DNA from 4 places in the Peribacillus simplex NBRC 15720 genome. Region 1 is predicted to be linked to each of the others. Evidence: predicted binding sites of a transcription regulator. Region 1 holds the regulator's gene; each other region holds the start of a gene.
The links. Region 1 encodes LexA, which represses DNA repair genes until DNA is damaged. Its sites were predicted from a motif close to CGAACATATGTTCG; they were not measured.
Positions count from the first base shown of each region.

Region 2: BS1321_RS22110 (Y-family DNA polymerase) is a predicted target of LexA. The motif match lies at 4,317-4,330, and genes of this name have one in related genera.
Region 3: recA (recombinase RecA) is a predicted target of LexA. The motif match lies at 5,017-5,030, and genes of this name have one in related genera.
Region 4: BS1321_RS06415 (YhjD family protein) is a predicted target of LexA. The motif match lies at 2,182-2,195, and genes of this name have one in related genera.

Region 1 covers NZ_CP017704.1:653,687-661,730, reverse strand. The annotation lists gene BS1321_RS02985 (esterase/lipase family protein) at 312-1,844, shown strand; gene BS1321_RS02980 (hypothetical protein) at 2,545-2,832, opposite strand; gene BS1321_RS28475 (hypothetical protein) at 3,159-3,287, shown strand; gene BS1321_RS02975 (glucosaminidase domain-containing protein) at 3,257-3,700, shown strand; gene lexA (transcriptional repressor LexA) at 3,995-4,618, opposite strand; gene yneA (cell division suppressor protein YneA) at 4,774-5,085, shown strand; gene BS1321_RS02960 (YneB family resolvase-like protein) at 5,105-5,761, shown strand; gene BS1321_RS02955 (DUF896 domain-containing protein) at 5,827-6,060, shown strand; gene tkt (transketolase) at 6,293-8,044, shown strand, end outside.
Region 2 covers NZ_CP017704.1:4,571,725-4,579,768, reverse strand. The annotation lists gene BS1321_RS22135 (MarR family winged helix-turn-helix transcriptional regulator) at 178-615, opposite strand; gene BS1321_RS22130 (YqkE family protein) at 770-1,030, opposite strand; gene BS1321_RS22125 (alpha/beta hydrolase) at 1,160-2,059, shown strand; gene BS1321_RS22120 (iron-sulfur cluster biosynthesis family protein) at 2,101-2,424, opposite strand; gene BS1321_RS22115 (YolD-like family protein) at 2,644-2,976, opposite strand; gene BS1321_RS22110 (Y-family DNA polymerase) at 3,003-4,262, opposite strand; gene BS1321_RS22105 (C40 family peptidase) at 4,677-5,336, shown strand; gene BS1321_RS22100 (DUF3221 domain-containing protein) at 5,419-5,946, opposite strand; gene BS1321_RS22095 (SDR family NAD(P)-dependent oxidoreductase) at 6,097-6,888, opposite strand; gene BS1321_RS22090 (MBL fold metallo-hydrolase) at 6,911-7,879, opposite strand.
Region 3 covers NZ_CP017704.1:854,305-862,348, forward strand. The annotation lists gene BS1321_RS03880 (dipeptidase) at 1-401, opposite strand, end outside; gene spoVS (stage V sporulation protein SpoVS) at 536-796, opposite strand; gene BS1321_RS03890 (TIGR00282 family metallophosphoesterase) at 971-1,768, opposite strand; gene rny (ribonuclease Y) at 1,920-3,479, opposite strand; gene recA (recombinase RecA) at 3,825-4,871, opposite strand; gene BS1321_RS03905 (competence/damage-inducible protein A) at 5,219-6,451, opposite strand; gene pgsA (CDP-diacylglycerol--glycerol-3-phosphate 3-phosphatidyltransferase) at 6,474-7,058, opposite strand; gene BS1321_RS03915 (helix-turn-helix domain-containing protein) at 7,223-8,044, opposite strand, start outside.
Region 4 covers NZ_CP017704.1:1,361,918-1,369,961, reverse strand. The annotation lists gene BS1321_RS06425 (ComEC/Rec2 family competence protein) at 1-65, opposite strand, end outside; gene BS1321_RS06420 (STAS domain-containing protein) at 636-1,490, shown strand; gene BS1321_RS06415 (YhjD family protein) at 1,748-2,119, opposite strand; gene BS1321_RS06410 (TVP38/TMEM64 family protein) at 2,410-3,024, shown strand; gene lepB (signal peptidase I) at 3,058-3,621, shown strand; gene BS1321_RS27355 (hypothetical protein) at 3,624-3,797, shown strand; gene addB (helicase-exonuclease AddAB subunit AddB) at 3,810-7,307, shown strand; gene addA (helicase-exonuclease AddAB subunit AddA) at 7,300-8,044, shown strand, end outside.

The sequences.
Region 1 (8,044 bases):
TAATGATTTCCTCCGTAAGTACGTCTTCATAAACGGTAAAAGACTGCATCCATAAATGAATTGAAGGTTAGTCTTCATACTTTATCTCCATTTTTAATGAACTTCTTCTAGTTTTTTTCTCCCATCTTTATGAAGATAGCAGGTAATGGTATGCAAACGTACAAATATATACTAATGAAGGCCTGGGAAGGAGGGGATTGATAATAGGATGAGTTCGAAAAAATACCACAGGATATTGGAGGAGATAACAATTGAAAAGGAATGTAATCAATTATGTCGTTTTTCTTGTCCTCATTCTAACCATAGTAATTATGGCTAAGCCAGACATTTCCTCAGCAGGAAAATTGAAACCGCCCTCCGAAACCTTCAGTCCAGGGGATTGGTTTCTAGGCAGCATTCCTCCCAATCTTGACACAGAGAAACCACCGATCGTGTTTGTTCAAGGGAAAAACAGCAGTTCAACCAGCTGGTACGGTGAAACGGAATATCATGGTGTCAATGATATGTATACCAAGGCGTATGAAGCAGGCTACCAAACTGTTTTTGTTCAGCTTCATGATTCAGCTGGAAACGGATCAGTGAGCCAATATGCTAATGGAAGGCTTTTAGCTCAAATGCTTTCAGAAATCAGTAACCATTTCGGGGGCGAAAAAGTAAATATTATAGCTCACAGCAAAGGAGGGCCAGACACCCAATCGGCTCTAGTGCACTATGGAGCACACCAATATGTTGGAAGGGTCATCACTTTAGCTTCCCCTCATCATGGTTCTTACCTAGCTGATTTGGCTTATAGCTGGTATGCGGGCTGGCTTGGTTCCTTATTAGGTCAAAAAGATGAAGGAACTTATTCTTTACAAGTTGGTAAAATGGCGGAATTTCGTTCTGTCACGGATAACCATGTTAACTCACGTAAAAACATGTATTTTACTGTGGCAGGTATGAACAGAGGCCCGGTTCTTTCAGCTTTATCAATGGGGGGACAATATTTATCTTCATATGGAGAAAATGATGGACTAGTGAATGTATGGAGTACAAAAATACCCTACGGAACACATTTATTTACGGATGCCAACTTTGATCACGACAATATTCGAGTCGGTTCAGCTGTATTTTCAAGAATTGAACCCTATTTAAGAAGCACTTCCATCGCTGGGGTTCCTGAATTTAATGTCAACTATAAAGAACGAGTAGAAGATGATGTCATCACAACCGAACTCGCTCAAACCGTTTTGGGTGATGTCCTGAAACAAAATGTCTGGATCGAACAAAGTTTCCATGTAAATGAAGCAGCCCCAGGTAATATAACCATATATACAGCCTCAAATGATGTTGAGGTTGAATTAATTTCTCCATCCAATAAAAAGTATTCACCTTCCTTAAAAGTTCATTCAGCCAAAAATGAAACTTCCTTTTTTAATGGCGCAACCATCCAATCATTCTATAGAAATAACCTTGAAATTGGGGACTGGAAAGTGCGAATGAAGACTAAATCGCCAAAAGACGCCTACTTGTTCACAGCACAATTTAACGAAAAGCATCCCATTACATTAAGTATGGCCGGTAAAGTTAAGCAAAAAGATGCAAAATTTTTAATAAAGAACCCAATGAATGATAAAAAAAGGCCGATCAGCACAACATTTTTGGTTCATCTAATAGATGAAAGCGGTAATGAAATTAGTGAAAAAAGCTCCATTAAGGTAATGGATACCGAAAATTTTACTGGTGCCCTTCCAGAAGTACCTAAGTCAGGTGTTTATAATGTAACAATTGATGTCAAGGAAAAAAATGTGGATGGTACTGAAAGAATCCGGACGCTGATTCGTTCGGTCTATATTGAGAAATAGGTGAAAGGCCTTCTCTTAATTGAGAGGGTATCAGAATGTAGACAAATTCGCAGAAAGTCTGTTTGCCTACAGTTTTTTTCTGAAAAACATTCCAGTTGATTGGAACGGAAGGTACGAGACTCCTGCGGGATAAGCGCGTCTATGGGAGACCCCACAGGCGCATAGAGCGCCGAGGGCGGACCGCCCGGGAAAGCGAGTGCCCTACGTTCCAATCACGTTCAATTTTAAGAAACCCTCAAAAAAAATTCCAGCCGTTTTCAGAAATCCGCTCCCTTTCCGCCAACTCACTGCCAAGCCTCCTCGCCGCATGCGTCTGTGGGTCTCGTATAGCCAGATATTCGGCAGGAGTGTCACAAATTACTTCAATCGAGTGGGGGTTTCCTCAGTATAAACGAGTAAAAAAACATGAAGGAAGTTTACTTTTAAAATCATGTTTCGAGGTGAGAGCATTCCGAACCTCCTTTTGTCGACAAACTGATACCTTCTCTTAATTGAGAAGGTGTTTTTTGGATGAAATGAGAGGGAGGTGTGAAATGATAGGGTTAACAAGGGTGATGGCTATTCAGCCAAAGGAAACAGCCAAGTCGTAATTGTTAATTAATGTGTTAAATTTATGGGCGTTATATGGGGATATAAGCAAGTCAGGTCTCCTAGCAATAAAATAGATTGATGAAATGCAACGAGGATAACCTGTATAGATTTAATCCGCCTTTGGATAGGATTCTCTATATGACAAAATACCAGTTTTGAGTGCAGCATAATTGCCTATGCTTGCATAGCCATAAAACCAGCCCATGAAAATTCCAGCAACCAAATGATGACGATGGCTTATGAAAATGGAAATGAATAAGCCAAGTCCCAAAGCGATGCTTGGGATGAATTTAGGAGGAATCCGAAACATGACCTTTATAAGTTGAGTAAGAATCATGATGGTAGGAATGGCTATCACTGCATCCCAAAAGTTTGTATGGATGGTTGGGAAGTCCATAATTTCACCACCTTAACACTGAAAGTTTTTAAAATTAATTTTTACTATTTATCAAGGTTTTATACCATAGTATATGAATACATATTTAAAAATTAATTATTGAAAGGTTTTACAAAATAAGTTTTGAAGATTTTCAGAGTTCAATTTAAAATCCATAAATCCATTGATTTTCTGGATTGACGTCTTTTTCTGTAATGGTTTTAATAAGACGCGGAGCGAGCCACTTTAGGTAAATACAATTTTCCGAACTTTCTTTGTTGGACAAGCTGTAACTTTCCCATAGTTTAGAGTAAAAAATAAAGTGATTCTAATAATGGGAGGTTCTTATGAGCAAGGAAACGTTTATTAAGGAAATTGCTCCTTATGCCCAGAAATTCAAAAGGAATTTAAAATTTTACCTTCTGTTGTCATTGCACAAGCTTGTTTGGAGAGTGGAAATGGGACAAGCTTATTAGCAAATCAAGGAAAAATATATTTGGTACAAGGTGACTTTAAGGGAGAGTCTGTCATTATTCAAACAATGGAATATGTCAACGGTGTGCCCGTTCAAGTATGGAACAAATTCAGAAAATACCCAACTTGGGAAGAAAGTCTTCGAGATCTTGCCAATCTATATGAAAAGGGGACTTCGTGGAATAGAGGTCTATATACTGCTGTCATTGGAGAAAAAGATTACAAAAAAGCACTCAAAGCAATATTCGATTCGGGCTACGCCTCGGACCCGAAATATATAGAAAAACTGGTAAACCTAATCGAAACAAGCGATTTAACTAAATATGATGTAAGCATCGAAGAGGTTTATCATATTGTCAAAAAGGGGGATTCAGTCTCAGGGCTTGCAAAGGCATATGGTTCGACACAAGTGTAGATACAACAGTGGAATGGCTTGATCGACTTTAACCTTATTAAAGTGAACCAAAGATTAAGAGTGAAATGAATTTTGACTGAGAGCGGTAATTTACCGCTCTCCTTTTTTATTTGAAATAGGTTTTCTTTCGAAAGTACATATATCAAGACACCTTTCATCCGTTATAAAGGAGGTTAATATTCCCATGGAAAACTTGATTCTATTAAAAAATATTTCAAAATCTACTCTTCCATATGCATATTGAGAGAATTTGGGACATAAATTAAACAAACAAAAAAAGCGCGGTTAGCGCTTTTAGTGTATTTGTCTATATAAGCCTATTACTTTTCCAAGTATCGAAACATCTCGTAAAATAATTGGTTCCATATTTGAGTTCTCAGGCTGAAGCCTTATGTAGTCCGGTTCCTTAAAGAATCGTTTTACAGTGGCTTCATCATCTTCCGTCATGGCCACGACGATATCTCCATTATTGGCACTGCTTTGTTGTTTCACGATGACATAATCTCCATCATGAATTCCTGCTTCGATCATACTTTCACCCATGATTTCCAGCATGAATACATGGTCATCATGTGGAACCATGCTTTCGGGAAGCGGAAAGTATTCTTCTATGTTCTCAATGGCGGTTATTGGCATGCCCGCTGTTACTTTTCCAAGTAACGGCACGTTCACGACATTGGCTTTGGGAATATTGTTCGCTTCCTCCGAATTCATTATTTCAATGGCCCTTGGCTTGGTTGGGTCACGTCTAATCAGGCCTTTACTTTCCAGGCGGGATAAATGTCCGTGTACTGTTGAACTTGAAGCAAGTCCCACTGCTTCGCCAATCTCCCGTACGGAAGGTGGATACCCTTTTTGGCGGACCTCTTCTTTAATGAAATCAAGAATATCTTGCTGCCGTTTTGATAGTTTAGTCATTTGTGCACCTCTTCCCCAATGTTCTTTGCTACATTATAGCATGGCCCCCAACTCTATACAAACATAAGTTCGAATTTTGTTGTTGACTGAAACAAACGTTCGTATTATAATTTTACCATAACATACGAACGAACATTCGCTTTGGAGGGATATTTATGAAAAAATTATACAAAAATTATATTTATACGATTCTATTAGCGGGATCAGTATTCATCTTTTCAATTTTATTCTCTTGTACATTGAACAATGATCAAAAAAAAGATTTCCTTTCTATAGAAGTAAGTGAAGGTGACACCTTATGGGGAATTGCCGAAGAATATGAAGAAGCAAATTTGACAAAAAAAGAATTCATTGGTTGGATAGAAGAGCATAATGGAGTCATGGCGGATTCGATAAAACCTGGTCAAGTCATCGTCATACCGGTTAAAGGGGAAGAACTTGTCCAGAATTTGGCCAGTGAGCAGTAAGTAGTGAAGGTAGGGTATTATGAAGGCGGTAATCTATTGTAGGGTCAGCACAGAAAAAGAGTCACAGGAAACATCATTGGCAAGGCAGGAAGATGAATTAGTCAAATTGGCAGAAAAGATGGATGTGGAAGTTGTTTCCATAATTAAAGAACAGGCAAGTGGTTATGAGTTGAATCGGGATGGTATTTTTGACATGCTCGAACTATTTAAAACCAAAGAAGCTGAAGTACTATTAATCCAGGACGAAACAAGACTGGGAAGAGGGAATGCCAAAATAGCCCTTTTCCATGTCATCCTTAAAGAAGATGTGAAAATTTATACGCTCTCACACGATGGGGAGCTTGAGTTATCGGATTCGGATGCCATGGTCATCCAGATAGTCGGTATTGTAGAAGAATATCAAAGGAAACTACATAATCTTAAAATAAAGCGCGGGATGATAAGAGCCGTTGAAAAAGGGTACCGTCCTCAAAAAAATCTTCATAATCAAAGGAATTCCACTGGAAGGGACCGCATGGAGATTCCTATTGAAGAAATTATTAAACTTCGGGCCAATGGATTGACATTCTCAGAAATCGCAGCCACATTAAGGGGCTTTGGATACAATGTATCTAAGGCTACTGTGAACAGGCGTTTTCTCGAACATCAAATGAATACAAAGGAAAGTAAATCATAGAACTTGTAATTTCGCTTTTTTTTTAATACCATGACAATATCCGCAGATTATGAAGGAGCGAAATTATGTTATCAAAAGAAAAAATAGCCCGTATTAATGAACTTTCTAAAAAGGCAAAGGCTGAAGGTTTGACGGAAGCTGAGGCGAAAGAGCAAACTCAATTGAGAAGTGAGTATTTGGAAACTTTCAGAAAGTCCATGACCGATACGTTGGAGCATGTGAAAGTCGTTGATCCAGAAGGTAATGACGTCACTCCTCAAAAGATAAAAAATATAAAAGAAAAAAGAAATTTACATTAATTCTTGGATTCTTCTGATGGAAAATTCCCTTTGAGGATTCTATTAGCATTTAGGAATGAAAAGAGAGTGCATTCATGTATGTATTCTCCTATTTAGTTTAATCTAAATAGGGGACTTCTCTTATTTCTAGAAAATTGTAATATTAGGGCAGTAAATGGTGATTTTAGTTGTGATATTATGCTTGTCACTATAATATAAAGAGGTACATTACAGGAAGGGATGTTTTTACGATATGTTAGATAAATTAGATGCACTTTCTATTAATACGATTCGTACATTATCGATTGATGCAATTGAAAAGGCTAATTCTGGCCATCCAGGTATGCCAATGGGTGCAGCGCCGATGGCGTATAAACTATGGACCGAATATATGAACCATAACCCTAAAAATCCAGATTGGTTTAATAGAGACCGCTTTGTTCTTTCAGCTGGTCATGGGTCTATGCTGTTATACAGTCTTCTTCATTTATCGGGCTATGGCTTATCTATCGATGATTTGAAAGGCTTCCGCCAATGGGGCAGTAAAACTCCAGGACATCCTGAATACGGACATACGGCTGGTGTAGATGCAACTACCGGGCCGCTTGGACAAGGTATCGCAATGGCAGTCGGAATGGCAATGGCAGAACGTCACTTGGCAGAAAGCTATAACCGCGATTCTTATAATGTAGTCGATCATTATACATATAGCATTTGTGGAGATGGAGATTTAATGGAAGGCGTTTCTGCAGAAGCAGCTTCATTAGCTGGACATCTACAACTCGGAAGACTTGTTGTTTTATATGATTCTAATGATATTTCCCTTGACGGCGACTTAAGTCAATCATTTAGTGAAAGCGTGGCAGACCGGTTCAAATCTTATGGATGGCAATATATCCGCGTTGAGGATGGGAATGATCTTCAGGAAATTGCTAAAGCGATTGAAGAAGCGAAAACCGACGATGCACGCCCAACATTAATCGAAGTGAAAACGGTTATTGGTTACGGTTCACCAAATCGTTCAGGTAAATCTGCTGTTCACGGCGCTCCGCTTGGTGCAGATGAGCTGAAATTGACAAAAGAAGCATATAAATGGACATTCGAAGAGGACTTCCATGTTCCTGAAGAAGTGTATTCACACTTCAATGAAGCTGTTGTTGATGCAGGCGCTCAAAAAGAAGAAGCTTGGAATGAATTGTTCAAAAATTACAAAGAAGCACATCCTGAGTTAGCACAGCAATTGGAGCTGGCCATCAAAGGTGAAATGCCTGCTGAATGGGATCAGGAAATTCCGGTCTATGAAGAAGGTAAGACATTAGCTTCCCGTGCATCAAGTGGGGAAGTACTGAATGCGATTGCCAAAAAGGTTCCTAGCTTCATTGGGGGTTCTGCGGATTTAGCCGGATCTAATAATACTGCCATCAAAGGTGAGACTGATCTATTACCGGGTAATTACAGTGGCCGTAATATATGGTTCGGTGTACGTGAATTCGCTATGGGTGCGGCTTTAAATGGAATGGCACTTCATGGTGGACTAAAAGTATACGGAGGAACATTCTTCGTATTCTCTGATTATCTACGTCCTGCCATAAGAATGGCAGCACTAATGGGATTGCCTGTAAACTATGTATTCACTCATGACAGCATAGCTGTAGGGGAAGACGGACCGACTCATGAGCCAATTGAACAATTAGCCGCATTGCGTGCAATGCCTAACCTAGGGGTAATCCGTCCAGCTGATGGCAATGAAACTGCAGCAGCCTGGAAAGTGGCAATGGAGTCTACAAATAAACCAACTGCTCTTGTACTGACTCGTCAAGGGTTGCCAACAATAAAAGACACTTCCGAAACTGCGTATGAAGGTGTTTCAAAAGGGGCATACATCATCTCTGCTTCTAAGAAAGAAGTAGCCGATGCGTTACTTCTTGCGACTGGTTCCGAAGTGAACTTGGCTGTGGAAGCACAGAAAGCTTTAGCGAACGAAGGAATTGATGTTTCGGTAATC
Region 2 (8,044 bases), 1.7 Mb from region 1:
CTCGGCTAGCCAGTCAGGAGAGTTCCCAATTTCTTCAATCTAGTGAGAGTTTCTTCTATATAAAATAAAAAACATAAAGGATAAACAAGTCTTCTTTTAAAATCATGGTTCGGGGTGAGACCAATCCGAACCTCCTGTCGTAAACTCAGACGCTTGGGTTTCCCAAGCGTCTCTTTGCTAAAATTCCTGTAATGTTTTCAATAGTTGGATCAGTGAAGCCTTTAAATCCTCAACCACCTTCTTATCCTCACCCGACATAGCTGAAATGCGATCGGGAATGAAACAGGCCTCTTCCTGTAATCCAATTCCCTTTTCCGTCAACTTAATCATGACAGACCGTTCATCTTCAGTCGAACGTTCACGGACAATCAAGCCATTCTGCTCCATTCGTTTCAACATGGGGGTAAGCGTTCCTGAGTCGAGGGCAAGGAGCTCCCCTAGTTTTTTTACTGTAAGTGTATCCTGTTCCCATAATAGAAGAAGAACAAGATATTGAGGATATGTCACTTCGAGTTTATCAAGCAGCGGTTTATATTTCTTCGTCATTTCCCTTGAACTTGCATAAAGCAGGAAACATAATTGGTCTTCCAGTACTTTTTCTATTTTACTTTGCATCATATCACCAGCTAATAGTAGTCCATCCGATATGAAAGCATATCGAACTTATCTTTAATATAATCGTTATACTTTATAAAATAAAGGGATATCAGCAAGTCCTGAACAGAAAAAGGGAGCCAGCCCTCTTAAAACTTAAACTGCTCCCTGCTCTTCATTTATAGTTCTTCCAGTTCAGATTGCTTTCACCCAATAGTTCTTCGAATGATTTATTCTTCTCCCGCCGCTTTCTTTCTTCGCGTTTTTTTTCTTCTTCCGCTGCCCTTTTTTCTTGTTCAGCCTCATTAAGTTCCTTTTGCTTTTGACGAAGCTGGGACATGATATCTTGATTGATCATATCACCAAGTTTCAATGAAGATGAATCTTTATCTTGGCTTTTGCTTTGATTTTGATTTCGCTGCTGTTTCTTTTTCATCCTTAACCCCCCCTGGCCATTTATGAAATTATTATATCACGACTGCCGTTTTCCTCGTCATGGTTTTCAAACAGTGTTTTCCCATTTCCCTCATGGTAAAATAAAGAAAATCACTGAGGAGGACCTTTCATGAAGAAATGGTGGTTTACACTGGCTGGAATCCTATCGTATATCATCGGCGTCGGCATTTATTTTTCCAATCGGATCATGTACATGAAAAAGAAGGAAGATGATTTTATCCAGAATCGTGAAATTATGGCTAAACGCCTGATCACGGAGGATTTTGATAATTTGCCTAAAACGGAAATTTGGGTATCGTCTCCATCCGGATATTCCTTGAAATGCTTGTTTATCGAACCGCATGATACCAATAAGTGGGTGGTCATTTCTCATGGTGTGACGGAGAATAAAGTCAATTCGATTAAGTACATGAATATTTTTCTTAAGCGGGGCTTCAATGCAATCATTTATGACCACCGCCGGCATGGGGATTCCGGTGGCAAGACGAGCAGTTATGGACATTATGAAAAATTCGACCTGAAAGCCGTAATCGATGAATTGAAAAGACGTAAAGGTCCCGACCTTCATATTGGCATTCATGGAGAATCCATGGGGGCCGTAACCCTGCTTTTATATGCCGGAATGCTTGAAGATGGTGCTGACTTTTACATTGCCGACTGTCCATTTTCAAATTTCGAGGATCAGATCAAACACCAGCTTAAGCATGTAGTCCCACTTCCCTCTTGGACCGTGTTTCCGCTTGGGCGTACGTTCATCAAACTCCGTGATGGATATTGGACCAATGAAGTGTCCCCAATCGATTATATGAAAAATATCCGAAACCCCGTGCTCTTCATCCATAGTGAAAATGACAGTTTCATTCCCGCTTCCATGACAGCGGAATTATATGCAGCAAAAGAGGGCCCAAAGCAGCTGTACATCGCTAAAAAAGGGGCCCACGCTCAATCTTATAATGAAAATCCAAAAGAATATGAAGATCAAATCGATCAGTTTCTAAAACTTGTCTGAGAAGAAGAGAGAGGGTATTCAAGATTCCCTCTTTGCTTCATTTAGATTTTATTAAAATAGCTCATCCTCGGATTTAAGATTTGATTCGGACTTTTTAATTGAAAGCTGTTCGCTTCCGGAACAAAGTCTATTTTCATGACTTCATCAAGAAAAATCATTTTTGATTTCTCCACATATAGAGAAATTCCGTTTGTTTCCACTTTTTCGGTACCTTCTTCAGGTTCGTTGACCCACCATAGCGCCGTCACACCACTTACCACGCAGCCACAGCCATCAGTATCATATTTCAACTGTAAATATCCTTCTTGTCCCTGTACCTTATGGGCTATTTTCTCAGCCGCTGTTTCCGTCCATTCAATATACATGATTGCACACCTCCCGATGTCTTTGCATTCCCCCATTATAAACGATAAAAACGCTTCTGTTAAAGAAACTGCTTCCTTTTGCAAGATCACCCATACGAAAATCACATTCTTCATTGACCGTGCTAACAAATGCTGATTCTCTTATGTCACGTGATTCCTTTCATCACGATGTCGTTTCGAAAATGAAAGGCTGTCCCTTGGGAACAGCCCTTCCGCTCATCATTCCATTATCCTTACATCCGCTATATCGGAAAGCCTGATATAGTGAGCCCGATCAAACCGATCAACGATGTGAAGCTTGTGGCTAAGCTCATTATAATAATGGATCCTGCCGATTAACAGCTGATACCGGTTTCCTTCATAATGAGCAATCGTGACATCCTTTCTTTCCTCCATCGCTTCCCCCATTACCGCATTCATTTCTTCCAGTTGCTGCTCATCCAGGATGCGCTTCGTTTCATAGCCATCTTCCACCACCCAATCCCGAAGCATCTTCACATGCTCCGGCAACATCATCGATGTCCATTTGATACGGCCGCGATCACGAATCATTCTTTTCCCTCCCTTCAAAGTCACTCTTACGCCTTATGCCCACCAAGCAGCCTGCTTCGGTAAACGGCTGTCCCCGCTTCCGTATACGAAACTGCACGCAATAGCGATTTGGCTCCATATTTATGGCGGATTCGATCAACCGTGTAACTCAATTCCCGCTTCTTCCAGCGCGAAGCATCAAATAAAGTCAGCTGCATTTCGTTATCATCCACAATATTCGAGAGTCTTACCTCTATGCTCCGAACCGTTTTTTGCTTATAGTTCTCATGAAAAAGCTCCAGGCACACTTTATATAACTCCATCGTAATGTTGGTCGGTTCGCTAATCGAACGTGAACGATGGAAACCTCCGCCAAACTCATCCTTGCTGTAGCCAATGCTTAGGCTCACCGTCCTTCCTGCCTTGCGATGGGTGCGTGCCCTTCTTCCAACTTCTTCGCAAATTTCCAGCATGACCTGCTTTACCTCCTGCTCCTCCTTATAATCCCGCAGCAGGATTTGACTTTTGCCGAAGCTGACCTGCCCTTCGATGATCGCTGCCCCCATATCAGATAAATCTATTCCCCACGCATGGTGGTAAAGCTGATTGCCCATAATTCCAAACTTCGCTTCAAGTAATTCAAGATCATAATTGGCAAGCTGCCCAACGGTAAATATTCCCATTCCATGAAGGGTTTTTTCTACGCGCCTGCCGATCCCCCACATTTCACGAAGCGGGGAAATCGGCCAAAGTTTGCTTGGCACATCCTCATACTTCCATTCTGCAATCCCTTTATGTTTGGCTTCCAAATCAAGGCAAAGTTTTGCCATAAGCATGTTCGGTCCAATTCCAATGGCACAGGGGAGCTGTAATTCCCGTTCGATTTCATCTTTTATCTTTTCAGCTATCATCCGGGCATCTCCCCATAAAGAAGCGGCACCATCGACTTTCACAAAACTTTCGTCCACACTATATACGTGAATCGCTTCTTTGGGCACATAACGGTTGAACAAGCGGGTGATTTCCGTCGAGACCCTTAAATAGGTCGCCATTTTAGGTTCAACGACCACAATCCTTGGATCATTCGGGATCTCAAACATCCGCGAACCTGTCTTGATGCCAAATTCCTTCTTCATCTTTGGAGAAGCCGCAAGCACAATGCTCCCTGTTCTCTTCAAATCACCAACCACCGCCAGATAACAATCAAGCGGGTCCAGACCAAGCATGACCGCTGAACAGCTTGCATAAAAACTTTTCATATCGATACACATAATTGATTGTTTCGGCATCGTCCCATAATCCATCATTTCTTCACCCTAACAAGAATATACGTTCGCTTTTATTATATTCACAACTTTAACCGAATATACGTTCTTATTCAATGGAAGTTTTCATACAAATTTCTACTTTTTATTGTAATTTCCTTGAAAAATATAATAAATACTAAAAATGGATAATATACCAAATTTATACTATAAATCCAAATAGTTTTTTAAAAAAGAATCAATTGGTAGCTTGAATAATTTTCAATAGATCCTTATACTTAGTTTTTTTAATTTTTTTCACCCTATTCAACAGGCTTTCGTCTATTTAAACTTTAGTCTTAATGCTCATTTTTTGTAATGAAACTGTAACCAAAATTATGTCTAATTGTCATAATGGTATTGTAGGATAATATTGTTAAGAATAATAGAGAGATAGATAGAGAGGAAATGAAAATTATGAAGAAATGGATCGCTTCAGCTGCTGTTGCATCTGCCATGATGCTAACCCCACTGCAAGCCTTTGCCAATATTGGAGACCAAACCCTCAGACCCGGAATGACACATAGTGATGTCAAACAACTACAACAACTTTTAAAAACCAAAGGTTATTTCACATATTCAGGTTCACTGACTACATATTATGGTACCTATTCTGTATCCGCAGTAAAAAAATTCCAAAAAGCCAAAGGGTTAACTGCCGATGGAATTGCCGGCCGTGGCACATTTAATGCGCTTGGTGTTTATAAGGTCAATAATACAAGCTTGATCAGCTATGCAAAAACCTTAATAGGCAAACCCTACAAATGGGGCGGAACAACACCAACTGGATTCGACTGCTCAGGCTTCGTCTATTACGTATTCCAGAAATCACAAGGAATTACCTTACCGCGTACAACATCCTTGCTCTATTCCAATACGGGTTTAAAAGTATCTTCACCAGCTAAAGGTGATCTTGTATTCTTTGATACTTCTTCTGGAAGAACAGGAGTATCCCATGTTGGGATCTATATCGGAAATGGTCAATTCATTAGTGCTACGTCTTCAAAAGGAATAACCATCACGGATATGGATAATTCTTATTGGAAACCAAAATATTTAGGTGCGAAAACTTTATAAAATCCAGGACATGAGCTCATCCCTGCGAGCGAAATCCCATAAAAAAACCGGACTGAATTCGATTCAGTCCGGTTTTTTTGATTTATTTTATATATAATATTTCATCCGTTAAATCCTCTACAGTCACGATGAATGATGAATCTAAGTTGGAACGATTCATCATTTCGATATTATAAACATGCTCTGAGGGCAAATGGACGACATCAAGAACCATGAATCGCTGACTTTCCGCTTTGCTGACATGATCGAGGGCAGCAGTGACCGCCCTTTGTTCGGCTAAGCTTTTTTCATCCGTCAAAACAAGAATCAATTCCGCCTCCGCTTTCCCAGGAAATGATTTCTTCACCCCACCCCGATGCCATGGTTTCACTTTCATCCCGATCTCCAGGTCAGAGAAATCGAGGTCATTACCATGTTGATCTTGAATATATGTATCATTGGTCACCTTATAGTACGTCCCTTTAATCAAAATCCTTTTATCGTCAAGATCCGTAATGAAACCTTCTTCCCCCTTATCTATGGCTTCATGCATGTTCCAATCAGAGGATTGACAGCTAACCAGAATAAAGGCAACAATAATATATATAAAAAGCTTTACAATCATCTTCATGAAAATCCCTCCTAAGAAATAGACGGATTCCCCATGAAATAGTTACCAATTTATTCAGAATAAAACTTCCGTTATTTCATAAAAAAGGGGAATGTCATCGACATTCCCCTTTGCCTATTATTAGACCATCTTTCGCCTTTTTGAACTAGCCTACTTTTTAAAAAATGCTTTTTTCCCTAATGTTTCGGTGATCTTTGGGAACATGTTATACCATTTCCCAGCTAAATTCATCCAGCCAGGGAGATTGATTTCCCTCTTATTGGTCAGCATCGCCGCTACGATTTTAGTAGCGACATCTCCAGGCTTAAGCATGAATTTTTCAACGTTCTTTAAGTATGTACCTGATTCATCCGCAATGTTAAAGAAATTCGTTTCTATGGGGCCAGGATTGACGGTGGTCACAAAAACACGATCTTCCATCAGCTCGAGCCGAAGTGCGTTTGAATATCCAAGAACTGCGAACTTGGTCGAAGAGTACAATGTTGATTTAGGAGTGGCGATTTTACCGGCCTGTGAAGCGATATTGATGATATGCCCCGATTTTCTCTGCTTCATATACGGAAGAACCAGTTTTGTGCAGGCCATTAATCCAATGACGTTGACAGCAAACATTGCTTTCGTTTCATTCAATTCCGTATCCTGCGCTTCTTTAAACGTGCCGAAACCAGCATTGTTAACCAACACATCCACTTCACCTATTTGCGCATGGATGTCATTAAATACATTTGTCACCTGATCAGTGTCTGCAACGTCAAGCTTATAGGCATATGCATCAATCCCATATTGGGTGATCAGTTCATTCTTTAGCAGCAATAATTTATCCATGCTTCTGGCCAAGAGGACGAGACGGCCTCCCTGCTTTGCACTTTGAATGGCAACTTCCTTGCCAATCCCTCCGGAAGCACCCGTAATAACAATAACTTTGCCTTGCAACTTATTCAAAAAAGTGGCCTCCTTGCGAACATTAAGCGATTGAATACAGAATGACCCCTGATTGGATTTCTGTTTGGACTTCACCCAAGTCTTCTAAATAGTCCAGCTGACCGACCGTTTCAGAAAGTGTCAGGCCCACTTCCTGAAGGTATACTTTCGGAAACAACTGCTGACACACTTCAAAGGCCGATAAAGGCTTATCTTGAAGCATGCTTTTCACCTGCATGGCACGGTTATGCTGACGCTCGAATCTATATTGAATCAAGTCGGCAACCGCATCTCCTTCCACTTCAGATCCATGTCCGGAATAAACAGTGGATATGGAAAAATCTAATAATTTCTGAAGTGATGCATTATATTGCAGTAATGGACGAGGTCTCATGCCTCCGGGAAGTAAAGGTGGTTCCATTAATGGATTAGGTGAAATCTTTGCAAGCAAGTGATCGCCAGCGATCATGACCCCGTCACTTTCCCGGTAAAAAGATAAATGGCTTTGCGCATGGCCTGGAGTCTCGATCACTTTCCAGCCTGGAAGACCAGGGAGCTCATCCCCCTCAGCCAAATATCCATGCAGCTTCCGTTCACTAAGGAAACTGATTTCGTCGCGGTTATGGATCAGTTTATTTTTCAGCTCTTCTGCCACTCCGAACTTTTTGGCATAATCAAGGAAAAAACGATTATGGGTTTCAAGGAAATCATCACTGATAGTCAGCCAGCGCTGATTGTTTTTGTGTCCATAAACCGGGATTTCCTTTTCAAAGAAATCGAGTGCACCAGCATGATCAGGATGATGGTGGGTTAAAATGATTTGTTCGATATCAGTCAGTTTCAGACCCAAATCCCCAAGTCCGTTAGTCAAGGCTTCCTTTGATCGTTTTGTTTTCACTCCAGTATCGATTAACGTTAGAGCATCCCCTTTAACTACATAAACATTCACATCACCCACTGCAAACGGTGTGGGCAAGGCAATTTTTGCAATATCTCCATTCCAATTCGCCATAATCTTTTCCACCTTAGAAAATTATATTTATATAAATCTTTTTATACGCTAAACAGGATTCTAATTATACTTATCATGTATAATTACCATTTTACATGTATTTTTAATTACTGTCATTATTTTCACATAATTCATGTCTACTTTTTATCGTCCATGCATATATTA
Region 3 (8,044 bases), 200 kb from region 1:
TTAGCGTAATTCCAAGTTAGACCTACGGAGGACACTCCAAGATGAATAAGGGTTTTCAGTTTCAACAAATCATTCCCAATGCAATCGCACCCCTCCAAAGTTAGCATTGCACCGATTTCCTTTTCTTTTAAAGATTCGATGTCTGCCTTGGTCTTTATAAATTTCATTTCCGGCTCTGATAAAATCTTTTCATGAAAAATATCCACCATCGCCAAAGCCGCTTGAAATCTCATATCAGGGTGGACTTTTTCAGGAATATATATTGCAAAACATTGGACTTTTCCCCTTTCATCCAATAACCCCCGCTTTGTTATATGTAATTTATCACTATTCGTAAAAGAAATATCCGGATCGATGAACATCTTCATCAGCACATCACAATGTGCATCAAAAATCTCCAATGTAATCCCCCTTCCTGTACCTTTTTTATGATTATATATTCCATTATAAAGGGACACTGGTCTTTCGTCATTTGGATTTCACGACAAAAAAGAGCCTGCTCGCCATCCGACAAACAGGACACCCAAACATGAAATTATCTTGGTTCAATGATTAGTTTTATTGCCGTTCTCTCTTCGCCATCAATAAGTATATCTGTAAAGGCAGGAATACAAATCAAGTCAACTCCACTAGGTGCGACAAACCCTCTTGCGATTGCTACTGCCTTGACGGCTTGATTTAACGCACCTGCACCGATTGCTTGAATTTCGGCTGCTCCTCTTTCCCTGAGCACTCCCGCTAGTGCGCCTGCTACAGAATTAGGATTAGATTTTGCTGAAACTTTTAATATTTCCATTCCTAGTCCTCCTTGTTTTCCCTGCCGATTCTAACTTGGCTCAATAGTTATAACACTTTCCACTGCTACTATATTCATCAAGTAAAACTTGTATGACAAAGAAAACCGGGATTGTACACCATTTATTAATTAATGGAAAAACGGATGGCCAGTTTTACTGTCCATCCGTTCGAATCAATGATAAAAGGGATGATCTTCGTTAATCAGTATCCTTTCTATTTTTTTTGCCTTGCCAGTTTTATCATCAATTTCAAGGAGAACCCCACTTAATAGGGTCCGCCCCTCTTTTGGCACTTCGAAACGAACAGGAAGGCTAGTTAGGAACCGATGGATGACTGCCTCTCTTTCCATACCAAGGATGCCATCATATGGTCCTGTCATGCCTACATCTGATATGTAAGCGGTGCCTGCAGGTAATATACGGTTATCGGCTGTCTGGACGTGTGTGTGTGTACCGACAACGGCTGTAACCTTCCCATCCAGGAACCACCCCATAGCTTGCTTTTCACTTGTAGCTTCTCCATGAAAATCGACAAAGATGATTGGTGTCCTTTTTTGAGCCTCCGCTACGAGTGCTTCCGCCTTTTTGAACGGACAATCCAAATCCGGCATGAACGTTCTCGCTTGCAAATTGATGACCGCTATTTCATGCTGGTTAAATTTTAAAAATTTCATTCCTTCCCCAGGTGCCCCGTCTGGAAAGTTTGCCGGACGGACGAGATATTTCGCTTCATCAATAAAATTGAAAATATCACGATTATCCCATGTATGGTTTCCCATGGTCACCGCCTGCGCTCCCCATTCTAAAAAACTGCGGTAAATCTTTTCAGTAATTCCCCGGCCGCTTGCTGCATTCTCGCCATTGATGACCGTGATATGCGGACGATACTTTTCTTTTAACTTAGGAAGGTATTCTTGGATCATGTCACGACCAGGAGACCCCACTACATCTCCAATAAATAGCAATTTCATTGTAAAATCCTTTCTAGATTCACCTAATATATGAATTATTCAAGTATGTATTGTAACATAATTTGGGGTAATTATAGGAATTACGCTAAACGACTAATATCGGAAATAGAAAAAACGAAGTGGTTTGCACCACTTCGTCTTTCATTAACAATTATTTGGCGTATTCGACTGCTCTTGTTTCACGGATGACCGTGACTTTTATATGACCTGGGTAATCGAGCTCTTCTTCAATCCTTTTCCGGATATCACGTGCGAGTCGATGGGCCGAAAGATCATCGATCTGTTCTGGTTTCACTAGAATCCGCACTTCTCGTCCGGCTTGAATCGCAAAGGATTTTTCCACTCCATCATAGGATTCGGAAATTTCCTCAAGTTTTTCAAGTCTTCTAATGTAATTTTCAAGCGTTTCACTTCTAGCTCCCGGTCTTGCAGCTGATAATGCATCAGCGGCAGCCACAAGCACTGAAATGATGGAAGTTGGTTCCGTATCGCCATGATGTGAAGCGATGCTGTTAATGACAGTTGGATGCTCTTTATATTTGGTGGCTAATTCAACGCCAATTTCGACGTGACTGCCTTCCACTTCATGATCAATCGCTTTCCCAATATCATGCAATAAACCTGCACGGCGGGCAAGAACTTCATCCTCACCAAGCTCAGCGGCCAGTAAACCTGAAAGCTGTGCCACTTCAATTGAATGTTTAAGTACGTTTTGCCCATAACTGGTACGGAACTTCAAACGTCCTAGTATTTTGATGAGATCTGGATGGAGACCGTGAACTCCAACTTCAAAAGTTGTTTGTTCACCAATTTCACGAATATGTTCATCTACCTCACGTCTTGCTTTGTCAACCATTTCTTCAATACGAGCCGGATGGATCCGTCCGTCCTGAACAAGTTTCTCAAGAGCCAAGCGTGCCGTTTCCCGTCTAATTGGATCGAATCCAGATAAAATGACAGCTTCAGGAGTATCATCAATAATAAGGTCAATACCTGTTAGCGTTTCTAACGTTCGGATATTTCGTCCTTCACGTCCGATTATCCGTCCTTTCATTTCATCGTTTGGAAGATTTACTACAGAAACGGTGGTTTCTGCAACATGATCAGCCGCACAACGCTGAATGGCAAGAGAAAGGACTTCTTTTGCTTTTTTATCAGCTTCTTCTTTGGCACGGGTATCACTTTCTTTAATCATAAGCGCTACATCGTGAGCCAGCTCGTTTTCCATTCGGTCTATAATGATTGCTTTAGCTTCTTCACGAGTTAAACCGGAAACACGTTCAAGCTCTGTTTGCTGCTTACGAACCGTCTCGTCCACTTTGCTTTCCATCTCTTCAATATGCTGTTGTCTTTGGTTTAGAGAATCTTCTTTTTTCTCCAAAAGGCTTTCACGTTTGTCTAACGTTTCATCCTTGCGGTCCAGATTCTCTTCTCTTTGCAATAACCGATTTTCTTGTTTTTGTAATTCGTTCCTTCTTTCACGGGCTTCCCGATCCGAATCGGCACGAACTTTATGAATTTCATCTTTTGCTTCCAACAAGGCTTCTTTCTTAAGTGCTTCCGCTTCACGTTTTGCATCCTCAAGGATGTGTTCTGCAGAGCCCTTTGCCCCTGCTATTTTACTCTCAAATTTTGATTTGTGAATAAAATAACCAACAACTGCACCGACGATTAGGCCAAGCAAAGTGAAGATGATTGTCATGGGTTCCATCGTTTCACCTCCCCTTGCTATGAACTTTTTACATAAAATGTTGAACTGTCGGCAAGTACATTGCACATAAATTCAATATACAGCACTTAATTTTCAAAATTTTAGTTTGAAAAATTGTAAAATATACATATTAATTGTATAGTTGAGAATTTTTATTGTCAAGCGTTTGTCCCTTATGTATCAATGATTATTCAAGTTTTCTTAATATTAACCATCATAATGTACAGCATTCATTATGGAAGAAGTCTGTAAATCTGATTTCAATGCCATTTAATCCTCTTAAAATTTCGCACTTTTCTCAAAATATATAGAAAAGGCCTAAGCGAACAAGCTTAGGCCATACCATTAATCAAGCAATTCAAAATGCTCTTCTGGTTCATTTTCTTCTGGTGGTAATTCATGCTCTCCATCGAGATTATAGTGATCTCTGATTTTCTGAGAAATTTCCTTAGCGATATCCTGATTTTCTTTCAAGAACAGCTTCGCATTTTCGCGGCCTTGTCCGACACGCTCTTCATTGTATGAATACCACGAGCCGCTTTTAAGGACGATATCAAGATCTGCACCCATATCGATGATTTCACCTTCCTGGGAAATCCCTTGACCATACATAATGTCAACTTCCGCTTGACGGAATGGTGGAGCAACCTTGTTTTTTACAACTTTGATTTTGGTTTTATTACCGACAATTTCATTTCCTTGTTTTAGTTGTTCCGCACGGCGCACTTCCAGACGAACAGTTGAATAGAACTTCAATGCCCGGCCTCCCGGAGTCGTTTCAGGATTCCCAAACATAACACCGATTTTTTCACGGACTTGGTTAATGAAAATGGCAATGGTATTTGATTTATTAATGGCACCAGACAGTTTTCTTAGTGCCTGAGACATCATCCGGGCTTGAAGACCCATATGGGAATCTCCCATTTCGCCTTCGATTTCAGCTTTAGGAACAAGTGCTGCCACCGAGTCAATGACAATGATATCCACCGCTCCACTTCGAACTAACGCTTCAGCGATCTCTAAGGCTTGTTCACCCGTATCAGGCTGTGAAAGCAGTAACTCATCGATATTCACACCAAGTTTTTCTGAATATGCTGGATCTAAGGCATGTTCGGCATCAATGAATGCAGCCGTGCCGCCAGTCTTTTGTACTTCTGCAATAGCATGTAATGCAACAGTCGTTTTACCGGAGCTTTCAGGTCCATATATCTCAATGACCCGGCCTCTTGGATATCCGCCCACTCCCAATGCTACGTCCAATGCTAAAGAACCGCTTGAAATCGTTGAAATTCTACGATCAGACTGTTCCCCAAGTTTCATAATGGAACCTTTACCAAATTGTTTTTCAATTTGTTTTAACGCCATATCTAAAGCCGCTTGACGATCACTCACTCAATTTCCTCCTCTATATTCAAATAATCGGCTGTCCGATTAAAGTTGTACTTACGTTAGCAATTATTTGAGATCAAGGTTTGTATCCTGTCTCAAAACCTATCTTTACTATATACTCTTTTTACTATTTTGCCAAGCAAAAAGTCGAACATTCATTCGTTTTTTTCTTTCGGGATATTCTTTGTAAAAAAGCGTTTTATCTTAAGGAAATCTCCATTTCCTTTCACTTACTCCCTAAAAAAAACATTTTCATTGAATTAACTTTTTTCTTTTTTCCCTATTTTTCAAGAAACAAACTTCTCAAACCAAATAAAAAGCAGAGCTGTAAAAAGCTCTGCTTTTAGCGTTTATAAATCCCTTAATAGGTAGTGACAGCCGTACTTCACACTCCGAATACGGTTTTGCGCCCTGCTTCCGGAAAGATTCAACTCCTTGAAATGAGTGTTCCCATCCCGATAGGAAATGCCAATAAATACTGTCCCTACAGGCTTGCCTTCTTGTTCATCCGGCCCTGCAACACCCGTAAAGCTTATGCCTACATCCGCATCGAGCTTGCTCCGGACATTAGAGGCCATTTCCATTGCACACTCACCGCTGACCACCCCATGCTCAGATATCGTATCATCACTGACGCCGAGGACATTCGACTTCGCATCATTCGTATAGCAGACAATTCCGCCTTTGAAGACTTTACCGGCACCCGGGATGGTTGTCAGCTGTTCTTGGAACATCCCTCCGGTCAAGCTTTCAGCTGCCGCGATTGAAAGCTTGCGGACCGTTAATTCTTTTACAAGTTCCTTTATTAGCGAAGTATTATCACTTCCATAATGGAACTTGCCGACCCTGCTGAGAATTTCTTTTTCCGCTTCTAAAATAAGCTCCTCGCATTTTTCTTTAGAAGAGTCTTTAGCAGTGATCCTTAACGTCACTTCCCCTTCGGCTGCCAGCGGAGCAATTGTCGGATTCGTTTGATTGACAAGGAGATCTTCAATCACCGTTTCCAGTTCGGCTTCACCTATACCGTAGAACCGAAGAACCTTGGAATCGATCCGTTCATGCTTTTCCAATTTATTCATGATCTTTTCATAACCATAACTTAAAAACATCGGCTCCATTTCACTTGGTGGGCCAGGCAGAAGCATATATGTAATCCCAGATTTGGACAAGACCATTCCCGGTGCCATGCCCTGATCGTTTGCTAACACTTCACTGCCTTCTAAGACAAGGGCCTGCTTTTTGTTGTTTTCCGTCATCGGCCGTTCCCGTTTTTGGAAGTAAGCTTCAATGGATTGCAAAGCTTCATCATTAAAAACGAGCTTTTTCCCTATATGGCGAGCAATCGTTTCTTTTGTTAAATCATCTTTGGTAGGACCAAGTCCGCCGGTAAAGACAATCAAGTTTGCCCTCGATTCAGCGATTTCTATAGCTTGTTGTAAACGGCGGTCGTTATCCCCGACCACAGTATGGTAAAAAACGTTGATCCCCATTTCCGCAAACTGCTGCGATAAGAATCTTCCATTAGTGTTATTGATTTGTCCTAAAAGAAGCTCTGAGCCCACTGCAATGATTTCTGCATCCATCTTTTCAAAACCACCATTCGTTTTACTTTGAATTAACAAATACTTCTTTGTTTTTTATAAAATAATCCAAACCTGACCAGATTGTAAAGATTAATGCAATCCATAACGCGATATTAGCAAATGGAAGTGAAATGAGGGCAAAAGGAAGGTTATGCAGCAATAATGCCGAAATAGAAACAATTTGTGCCCATGTTTTAATTTTACCAAGCTGGTTCGCTGCAACCACTTCCCCTGTACCCGCTAACACCAGACGCAATCCGGTGACTGCAAACTCGCGACTTATGATTACGATGGCAATCCAAGATTGGCCGTACATTAAATCTAGATCAACCAAAACGATCAAGGCAGCCGAAACCAGAAGTTTATCAGCCAATGGATCTAAAAATTTCCCTAAATCAGTAATCATATTATATTTTCTGGCAAAATGGCCATCGATCCAATCCGTAGTGGAAGCGATAATAAAGAGGATGGCTCCAGCTAAGTGCGCCACTGGCAAACTGTATTCTCCCCAAGTCAGCGTTCCCCATGAAAAAGGAACGAGCATGATGATTAAAAATACGGGTATTAAACAGATTCTTGCTACTGTAATCTTATTAGGCAGATTCAAAACTTTTACCTCCAAAATTTACGCCTGCCATTTGGGCAATGCGTCTTAGATCTGAAATAATGCTTATATGTATAATTTAACTCAAAATCCAATCTTATATGCCGGGTAAACCATTTCCCGTCGCCTTACTATTATAAGAGCAAAAATAGTCATCTAAAAGATGACTATTCGGCTTTCGTAAATTGTATCGTAACCAATTGCGTATTCACTTCAGTCGGTGAAATGGAATACTCCAGCTTCTCATCATTCACATAAATCTCAGTTTCATATGCTCTGCCTATATTGATGACAGCTTCTTTTTCATTGGTGAAATCAATTACCTGGCTTTTGTCCTTGTCGATAGTGCCCTGGAAAAGTAATTTACCTTCACCATTTTTTATGCCGACCCATGGTGAACCTTTGGAGGTCACCTTTAACTTAAAGGTATCGGTATTTTTTAATTCATACGTACTATTTTTACCGCTGGAATTGGTGACGGCAAGTTTTTGCTCTTTCTTTTCATCTTTGACAACTGCATCATCTTCATTCTTCTCATCAGATGAATCCGATTTTTCTTCATTCTGTTTTTGGTCTGCATTCTCTTTTTCTTCGTTAAACCCATCACTTTTATTGTAGCCCACGGCTTCATTCTCTTTAGCGTTCTTTTTATCATCATTATCCGGGTTACTCATATAGTTCGATACCAGCACCCAAATCAAAACGGCCGCACCAATTACTAAAACGACTGCCAAGATCTTCGGTAACATTTCTACAACCTTCGAATCCCCTGCCGGTATCGTTTTTCTGGATTGGACCCTTGAAAGCTGTTCTGGCAATTCCTCGCTATAGACCGATGGTATTTCACTCTTATATTGTTCGAAAATCTCTTCTGAATCCAGTCCGACCGCTTCACAATATTGCTTTATGAATGCCCGTACATAAAACTTTCCAGGCATCATACTGTAATTTCCCTCTTCAATGCCAATGAGGTAACGCTTTTGAATCTT
Region 4 (8,044 bases), 710 kb from region 1:
GTTTTAAGTCCAGTGAATAAAGACAAAACAAGAACAGCAACCAGTAGAATATTAATTTTCTTCATTTTTCCCCTCCAATTAATAATTTACCATGTGTAATTGGAAAAATGGGGATTTGGACATAATTTTCTTTGGGATAAAAAAGGAAACGGGCGTCTGAATCGTGGTTAGATAAAATAATCCTGGGTATTTATGATCAAGTGTCGCTGATGAAGAAGGGGAATGCACCTTTCTCCTGAGCTTTTAGAATCGGTATGATTCATTACGTGAAAGATATTAGGAGTGAAGGTGAAGCAATCCGAAATTCAAGATTAGAAGGTGATTTTGTTTGATACTTTCATAAGATCGTTCAAATCAAAAGATAATATATGCTTACTTTAGCAAAATGCTTTATTGCACAACTAAAGCCCTTCTCGTATGAGAAGGGCTTTAGAATTAATCTAATCCCGTTACGATAAATCCTCATATTTACTGATTAAGCTTAACCTTGTCTCTCAAATAAGATAATGGATGATATTCTCTATTTCTTCTAATGCAGGTTAATAACATTCTTTTGCAAAAACGTTGTACTGACTCTAAAATGATAGTGTTGTCGAATAGTATAATAGATGAATAGAAATTAAGAGGTGATTAAAATGACGATTAATTATGAACTGACGAGCCCGACCTATTATTCGTTAAGATCTGTGTCCTCGAAAATGTTTGCCTTAATCAGTAAGCAGCTAAATGTGCAAACGGCTTATGTAACAAAAAGAGGGGAAACGGCGATGACAGTCCTCAGTTCCTATAATAGGGAAGAAGAGATTATACCAGAAGGATACAGCGTCGAATATGGAGGGACATTCTGTCGTTTAATCATTAAGAACAAAGGCGATGCTATGCATACAGCAAACTTAATGAAGGATGCCATAACAAGGGAGCTTGAAGTAACCGGTCAGTTAAATGTAAAAGGTTTCTTAGGAGTGACGTTAAAGGATTTGAAAGGGAATGTTTTCGGGACCCTTTGTGTAATGGACAAGGAGGAAAAGGTGTTTTCAGAAGAAGATTTTAACTATCTGAAATCCATGGCAGACATTTTATCCCATATGATAGAGCTCGATCAAACAAAGTATAGCATGGGCTTTTTAAGCGTACCGATCATCCCGATCACTAAAGGCATTTCCATTCTTTCGATACAGGGTATTGTTGACGGCAATCGATCAGAGCAAATCATGAGTGATGTTTTACATTCAGCAGCGGATAATGATATTGGATACTTTATCATTGATTTGTCGAAGCTCCTCGTTCAAGATAACTGTTTTCCTAACTTTCTCTTCAATATGATGAGTGCTCTTAGTTTGATGGGGGTGGAAACGATCATAACGGGTGTCACTCCAACCTTTGCCAAGGAGCATGTGAATAACTTTGATTTAAAGAATCTCAAATCTAAAATGGTTAAGGATATTCAGTATGCACTTGATTACATAGGTTATGCCTTGATTGAAAAGTAATTTCATGGCAGTAAATCCATGGTTTTGAACCTATCCAATGATAATGGAAAATCCAAACAGGTGAATGGATGTAAGTGAGTCTTATCGATCTTAATTCTGAAAAATTGAAATCCCTTACCTTTAAGCCAGGAAAGATGAGATGATTTTTTAATGGTTATACTTTTTTACATCCAAGAGCATCTGTATCCTCCCCGAAAGGCTCCAAACACCCATCCATATTTCACAGACAAACATATATGGAGGATGCATGTAACCCGCTAATTCCTTGAACGTTGTTTTTTTTCGAAAAAGTAATAACATAACAAGTCTTCGGTTTTGTTGCGAAGGCGGGGATTGAAATAATTATGATGTTCCTCGTATCCTTTATATAAAAAACAATACATCGTGAAGGATTCATCGCGTTTGATTTCACTAACCTTAATATTCTCCTTGCGCAAATAGCGCCGTACCTCGGCAAGTTCGTCTTGAACCACTTTTAAAATATGTTCGACTAGCTCCGAATAGGGCCTTTTTAATTTAAACGGACAAATTTCGATGACCTTGAGATCCCGGTTTAAGATTGTAATAACCATAGGAAGGTAGATGGCTTTTTCAATCATATTTCGGTCATCTTCTGGAATGCGGGTCATCTTGACCGCTCCTTTCTAAAATAGCACGTTTTTAATATTAGTATGTATACTTTGTAAAAATAAGAACATTTGTTCTATTTTTTATCCTAATGTATTTTCAGTGTATATGCAAGCAGTTTTGATAAATCATAAAATATTCGTTAACAAGATTATGTTTTCCGGAGATAGGGAAAGTATGAAGATATATGGATAATAATTCTTGCAATTTCAGGGGAAAGTGATATATCTAAAATAAACAGTTTTTAATAAGTTTATGCTGCTTTGATAGCAGCATGTCGAGGGAGATAATTATGGATTTGGATACTATACGTGAGTGGTTTACACTTGATCATATATCTGAACTTATTCAGCAATATCGCTCATTCGGTCCAATTCCTGGGATCTTACTGCCGATGCTGGAAGCTTTTTTGCCCTTTTTGCCCTTAGTAGTGTTCGTGCTTGCTAATGCAACGGCTTTTGGTCTCTGGTGGGGATTTTTATTTTCTTGGATTGGTGCAGTAGCGGGTTCTTTTTTAATCTTTTTGGTTATTAGAAGATATGGTCAAATGAGGTTTTTCCGATTTTTGCAAAAGCATAAACAGGTGCAGAGGTTGATGGTTTGGGTGGAAACCCATGGATTCGGTCCTTTGTTCATATTGCTCTGCTTCCCTTTTACACCTTCGGCTATCGTTAATATCGTGGCAGGACTTTCAAAAGTCAGTCCTTTGCAATATGGACTTGCAGTAGTGGGAGGGAAAGCGGTGATGATTTTTACTATCAGCTTCGTAGGTTACGACTTAGTATCCTTAATTCATAAGCCGGTGCGTACGATCATTATCGGGATCGTCATCTTTATCCTTTGGTATGTGGGTAAAAGACTGGAGGTCCGGTTAAATAAAAGCATGAAGAGGGAAGAAGGACAATAAATTAGTATATAAATGTAGTAGGGGTTGAACTAGATGGAAAAAACAAATAAGAATTCTTTATCCGATTGGATAAAACCAGCGATGATAGCTTTTGTTATTTACATCTTAATCCGTACATTTTTCTTTTCAAGCTATGATGTTGAAGGGAAGTCGATGCAGCCGACCCTTGAAGATGGAAATAAACTTGTCGTGAATAAAATCAATTACCAGATTCATGATATCAACCGTTTTGACATTATTGTTTTTCATGCGAATTCACAAGAAGATTATGTTAAGCGAGTAATAGGAATTGCAGGTGACCGAATTCGTTATAAAGATGATTGGCTTTACGTAAATGGTGAGAAAGTGGATGAGCCTTATCTTGAGAAATTCAAGGAAGGTTTCCCAGGACAGGACTTTACGGGGGATTTTACATTAAAAGAATTGACGGACATGACCAAAGTTCCGGAGGGAAAGCTTTTTGTAATGGGTGATAATCGTCTTGAAAGTGCTGACAGCCGTCACTTTGGTTATATACCGGTTGAAAATGTTGTCGGTAAAGTGGATGTTCGATATTGGCCGGTGAAAGAATTCAATTATAAATTTAAAGGTGAATGATTGTGGAAGCCCAAAGATTAGTGGGCTTTTTCTTTTGGGGAAAAACGCGAACGTACGATTGGTGTTTTTTAAAGGGAAACGGTAAAATAATAGAAAGTAAATCTAATTGGAAACAGAAACCTAGTCAAAAAGACGAAAGTATTTCTGGTATGATGGATCTAGATATTATGTTGTAAGGGGGAAAAGAGATGTCACTCCGTTTTTTACTGGGAAGATCGGGTACAGGGAAAACTTCGAATATATTGGACGAAATTCGCTCCAAATTGGCAGAAGATCCCGAAGGAAATCCAATTATCTACCTCGTTCCTGATCAGATGACGTTTCTATCTGAATATAAATTAATTAAAACACCAGGCCTTGCCGGAATGATCCGGACACAGGTTTTCAGTTTTAGCAGGCTTGCTTGGCGCGTTCTTCAGGAAACCGGGGGGATGAGCCGGCTACATTTGGACAGTGTTGGCGTTAATATGTTGATACGGAAGATCATGGATGATAAAAAGGAAGAGTTAAAGATGTTTCGTCGATCTGCTGATAAGCAGGGGTTCATTGCACAGATGGAGCTAATGCTGGCTGAGTTCAAGCAGTATTGCATCCAACCTGATGACATTCAAAACTATTTGGCCGAAACCTCACAGGCCGGCAGCGGCATTCAGGATAAACTGCATGATCTTGAATTGGTCTATCAGGCTTTTGAGGATGAAATGGTTAACAAATATTTAGATTCCGAAGATTATTTCACTTTGCTGATCGAAAAAATGTCAGAGTCTTCATATATAAGGAATGCGGATATATATATCGATGGTTTTTATAGCTTGACTCCACAGGAATTATTGATTGTGGAAGAAATGATGAAGCTGTGCAGGAGTGTAACGATTTCGCTGACGTTAGATCAGCCCTACAGACAAAATGCTCCGGATGATTTGCAATTGTTCAGGCAAACAGGAAATCTTTATCATCACCTTTATCAGGCTGGATTGAGGAATAGCATATCAATTTCAGAAGATGGAATCTTAAAAGGAACGGAAAGGTTTGGAAAGAGTCCAGGGCTGAATCATCTCGAAACTTATTTTGCCATTCGTCCTGCACAAACGTTTGAGCAGTCACCTGGTGTAACGATCGCCCAGGCAGTTAACCGCAGAGCTGAGATTGAAGGAGTTGCCCGGGACATCTTGTCGCTGGTCAGACAGAAACAGCACCGTTTCCGTGATATTGCGATTTTAGTCCGTAATGGAGAAGCATACGCAGATATTTTACAAACCGTTTTTCGGGATTATCAAATTCCCTTGTTCGTCGATTCCAAACGGACGATGCTTAATCATCCTCTGATTGAACTGATTCGTTCCACTTTGGAGATCATCAATGGCTATTGGCGTTATGAGCCGGTATTTCGTGCAATCAAGACGGAGCTTCTATTTCCGCTGCAAAAAAACCACGATAGGATGCGTGAACAGGTAGATAAGTTGGAAAACTATGTGCTGGCCCGTGGCATTAAAGGAAGCAGGTGGACGTCCAAAGATCGTTGGACCTATCGGCGTTTCCGCGGACTGGAACTCGAGGATCGGAACCAAACTGATAAGGAAATGCGGCTTGAGCAAGAGTTGAATGAGATGAAGCAATTATTTACCGAGCCCATCTTGAAGCTCTCAAAACGTGTTAAAAAGGCTGCTAATGGCAGGGAATTGTGTGAAGCCCTTTATCTATATCTTGAAGAATTGCATGTACCGGAAAAATTGGAAAAGCTGAAACAAGAGGCAGAAGAAGCAGGTGATTTGGTATCGGCGAGAGAGCATGAGCAAACATGGAATGCGGTTGTCGACCTATTAGACCAATTCGTTGAACTGCTGAGCGGGGAAGAGCTTTCCATGAAACAGTTTGCGGTAATCATTGAAGCTGGTCTGGAGTCTCTTGAATTTTCTTTGGTACCGCCGGCAATTGACCAAGTATTAGTCGCTAATCTAGATTTATCCCGTCTGGATGATGTGAAGACAGCTTTTGTTATCGGCCTGAACGAAGGGGTTCTGCCAGGAAAAGCTGTATCTGATGGGATATTTTCAGATAGTGATCGTGAGGTGCTGCTGGCTAGTGGACTTGATGTTGCCCCAAGTTCAAAAGTGCGCCTGCTGGATGAGGAGTTTACAGCGTACAAAGCATTTACAACGCCTGCTGAGGCCCTTTATTTATCATATCCGCTTGCCGATGAGGAAGGAAAGGCACTTTTACCCTCATCCTATTTGAAACGGGTAAGGGACGTATTGCCTAACGTTTCCGATGTGTTTTATATGAACGATCCGTCCGATCTGTCTGCTGAGGAACAGGTGAAATATGCTGCAAATCATGATGTGGCCCTATCGTACCTGGCTGCCCAATTGCAGCTGAAAAAAAGGAACTATCCAATCCATTCACTATGGTGGGATGTATATAATGCCATTATTGATGATGAAATGGCCGGTCCTTCAGCAACTAAGGTTTTATCGAGCCTTTTTTATCAAAATAGGACAAAGAAATTATCTGAGGAAACAAGTAAGCAATTATACGGTGAGAGCATTCATACAAGTGTATCCCGGATGGAGATGTTCAATAGCTGCCCGTTTTCCCATTATGCCGCACATGGCTTGAAATTACGGGAACGGCAAATTTTCCGTTTGGATGCACCGGATATAGGCGAGATGTTCCATGGAGCGTTGAAAATGATTTCCGATTACTTAAAGGAACATGATATTCCTTGGTCTACATTGACCTCGGAACAATGCTTGGAGTTGGCCAGAATTGCTGTGGAGAGACTTGCTCCTAAACTCCAAAATCAGATTTTGTTAAGTACGAACCGCCATCACTATTTACGCAGGAAACTGGAACACGTGATTGGACGGGCCTCGATCGTATTAAGTGAACATGCAAAGGTGAGCGGTTTTGCTCCAATCGGATTAGAACTTGGATTCGGAAAAAATGGCGAGCTGCCTCCACTTTCTTTCACATTGAAAAACGGTACGAAGATGGAATTGATCGGGCGGATCGACCGCGTGGATAAAGCGGAAGAAGATGAGGGTGTCTATTTGCGTGTGCTCGATTATAAGTCGAGTGAAAAGGAACTGAACATGAGTGAAGTATATTATGGACTCGCGCTCCAAATGTTGACATACCTTGATATCGTCGTCACCCATTCCAAGTCGCTTATTGGTAAAGAAGCGATTCCAGCCGGCGTTTTGTATTTTCATGTGCATAATCCCGTTGTCAAATCAAAGGGAATGCTCAGTTTGGATAAAATTGAAGAAGAAATTTATAAAAGTTTTAAAATGAATGGACTTGTACTAGATCATTCAAATGTCATTCAGATGATGGATACCTCGCTTGATATTGAAAATTCGGGTAAGTCGGATATCATCCCAGCTGGATTTAAAAAGGACGGATCGCTCCTGGCGGCTTCCAAAGTTGCCAGCAGTGAAGAGTTTTCGCTTCTGAATCATCATGTGCGCCGTATTTATCAGGAGGCTGGTGATCGAATGGTCGATGGTGATGTGGATATAACGCCATACAAATTAAAGGAAAAAACGCCGTGTACCTTCTGTTCCTTTAAATCTGTATGCCAATTCGACCAGTCACTGGAGGAGAACCAATTCAGGAATTTGGCACAGAAGAAACAAAATGACGTTCTTGAGCTATTAAGGGGAGAGGGGGAGAGCGATGAGTAAAACGAAAATTCCTGCTCTGCCAGGAGACGTGACTTGGACGGAAGATCAATGGAAGGCGATATGGGCTAAAGATCAGGACATTCTGGTTGCGGCCGCTGCAGGTTCAGGGAAAACAGCGGTGCTGGTCAATCGGATCATTCAAAAAGTCATTTCAGAAGAAGATCCAATCGATGTTGATGAACTGCTCGTGGTTACATTCACCAATGCCTCTGCAGCCGAGATGCGCCATCGGGTAAGTGAGGCATTAGAAAAAGCGATCAATGATAATCCCCATTCACAGCATTTACGTAAGCAGTTGAGCTTGATTAATCGCGCATCGATTTCCACACTTCATTCCTTTTGTTTAGAGGTCATCAGGAAGTATTATTATCTGACGGATATCGACCCGGGCTTCCGGATTGCAGATTCTACGGAGATCCAGCTTCTCCGTGATGAAGTGATGGAAGAGCTTTTCGAGGAGCAGTATGGCCAAAGTGATAATGAAGAGTTCTTTAATTTGGTTGATGCTTTCACAAGCGATCGAAACGATGATGCACTTCAGAATATAGTTCGATCGCTGCATGATTTTTCGCAATCGAATCCAGACCCGGACCGATGGCTCGATGGTGCCGCTAGCATGTATAAGTTGGCAGATGATGATGGGATTGATGACCTTTCGTTTATCGATTCATTGAAGTTCGATATTGGTTTACAATTGGACACTGCCAGGGATTTATTGGAACGCTCGCTTGCGTTGA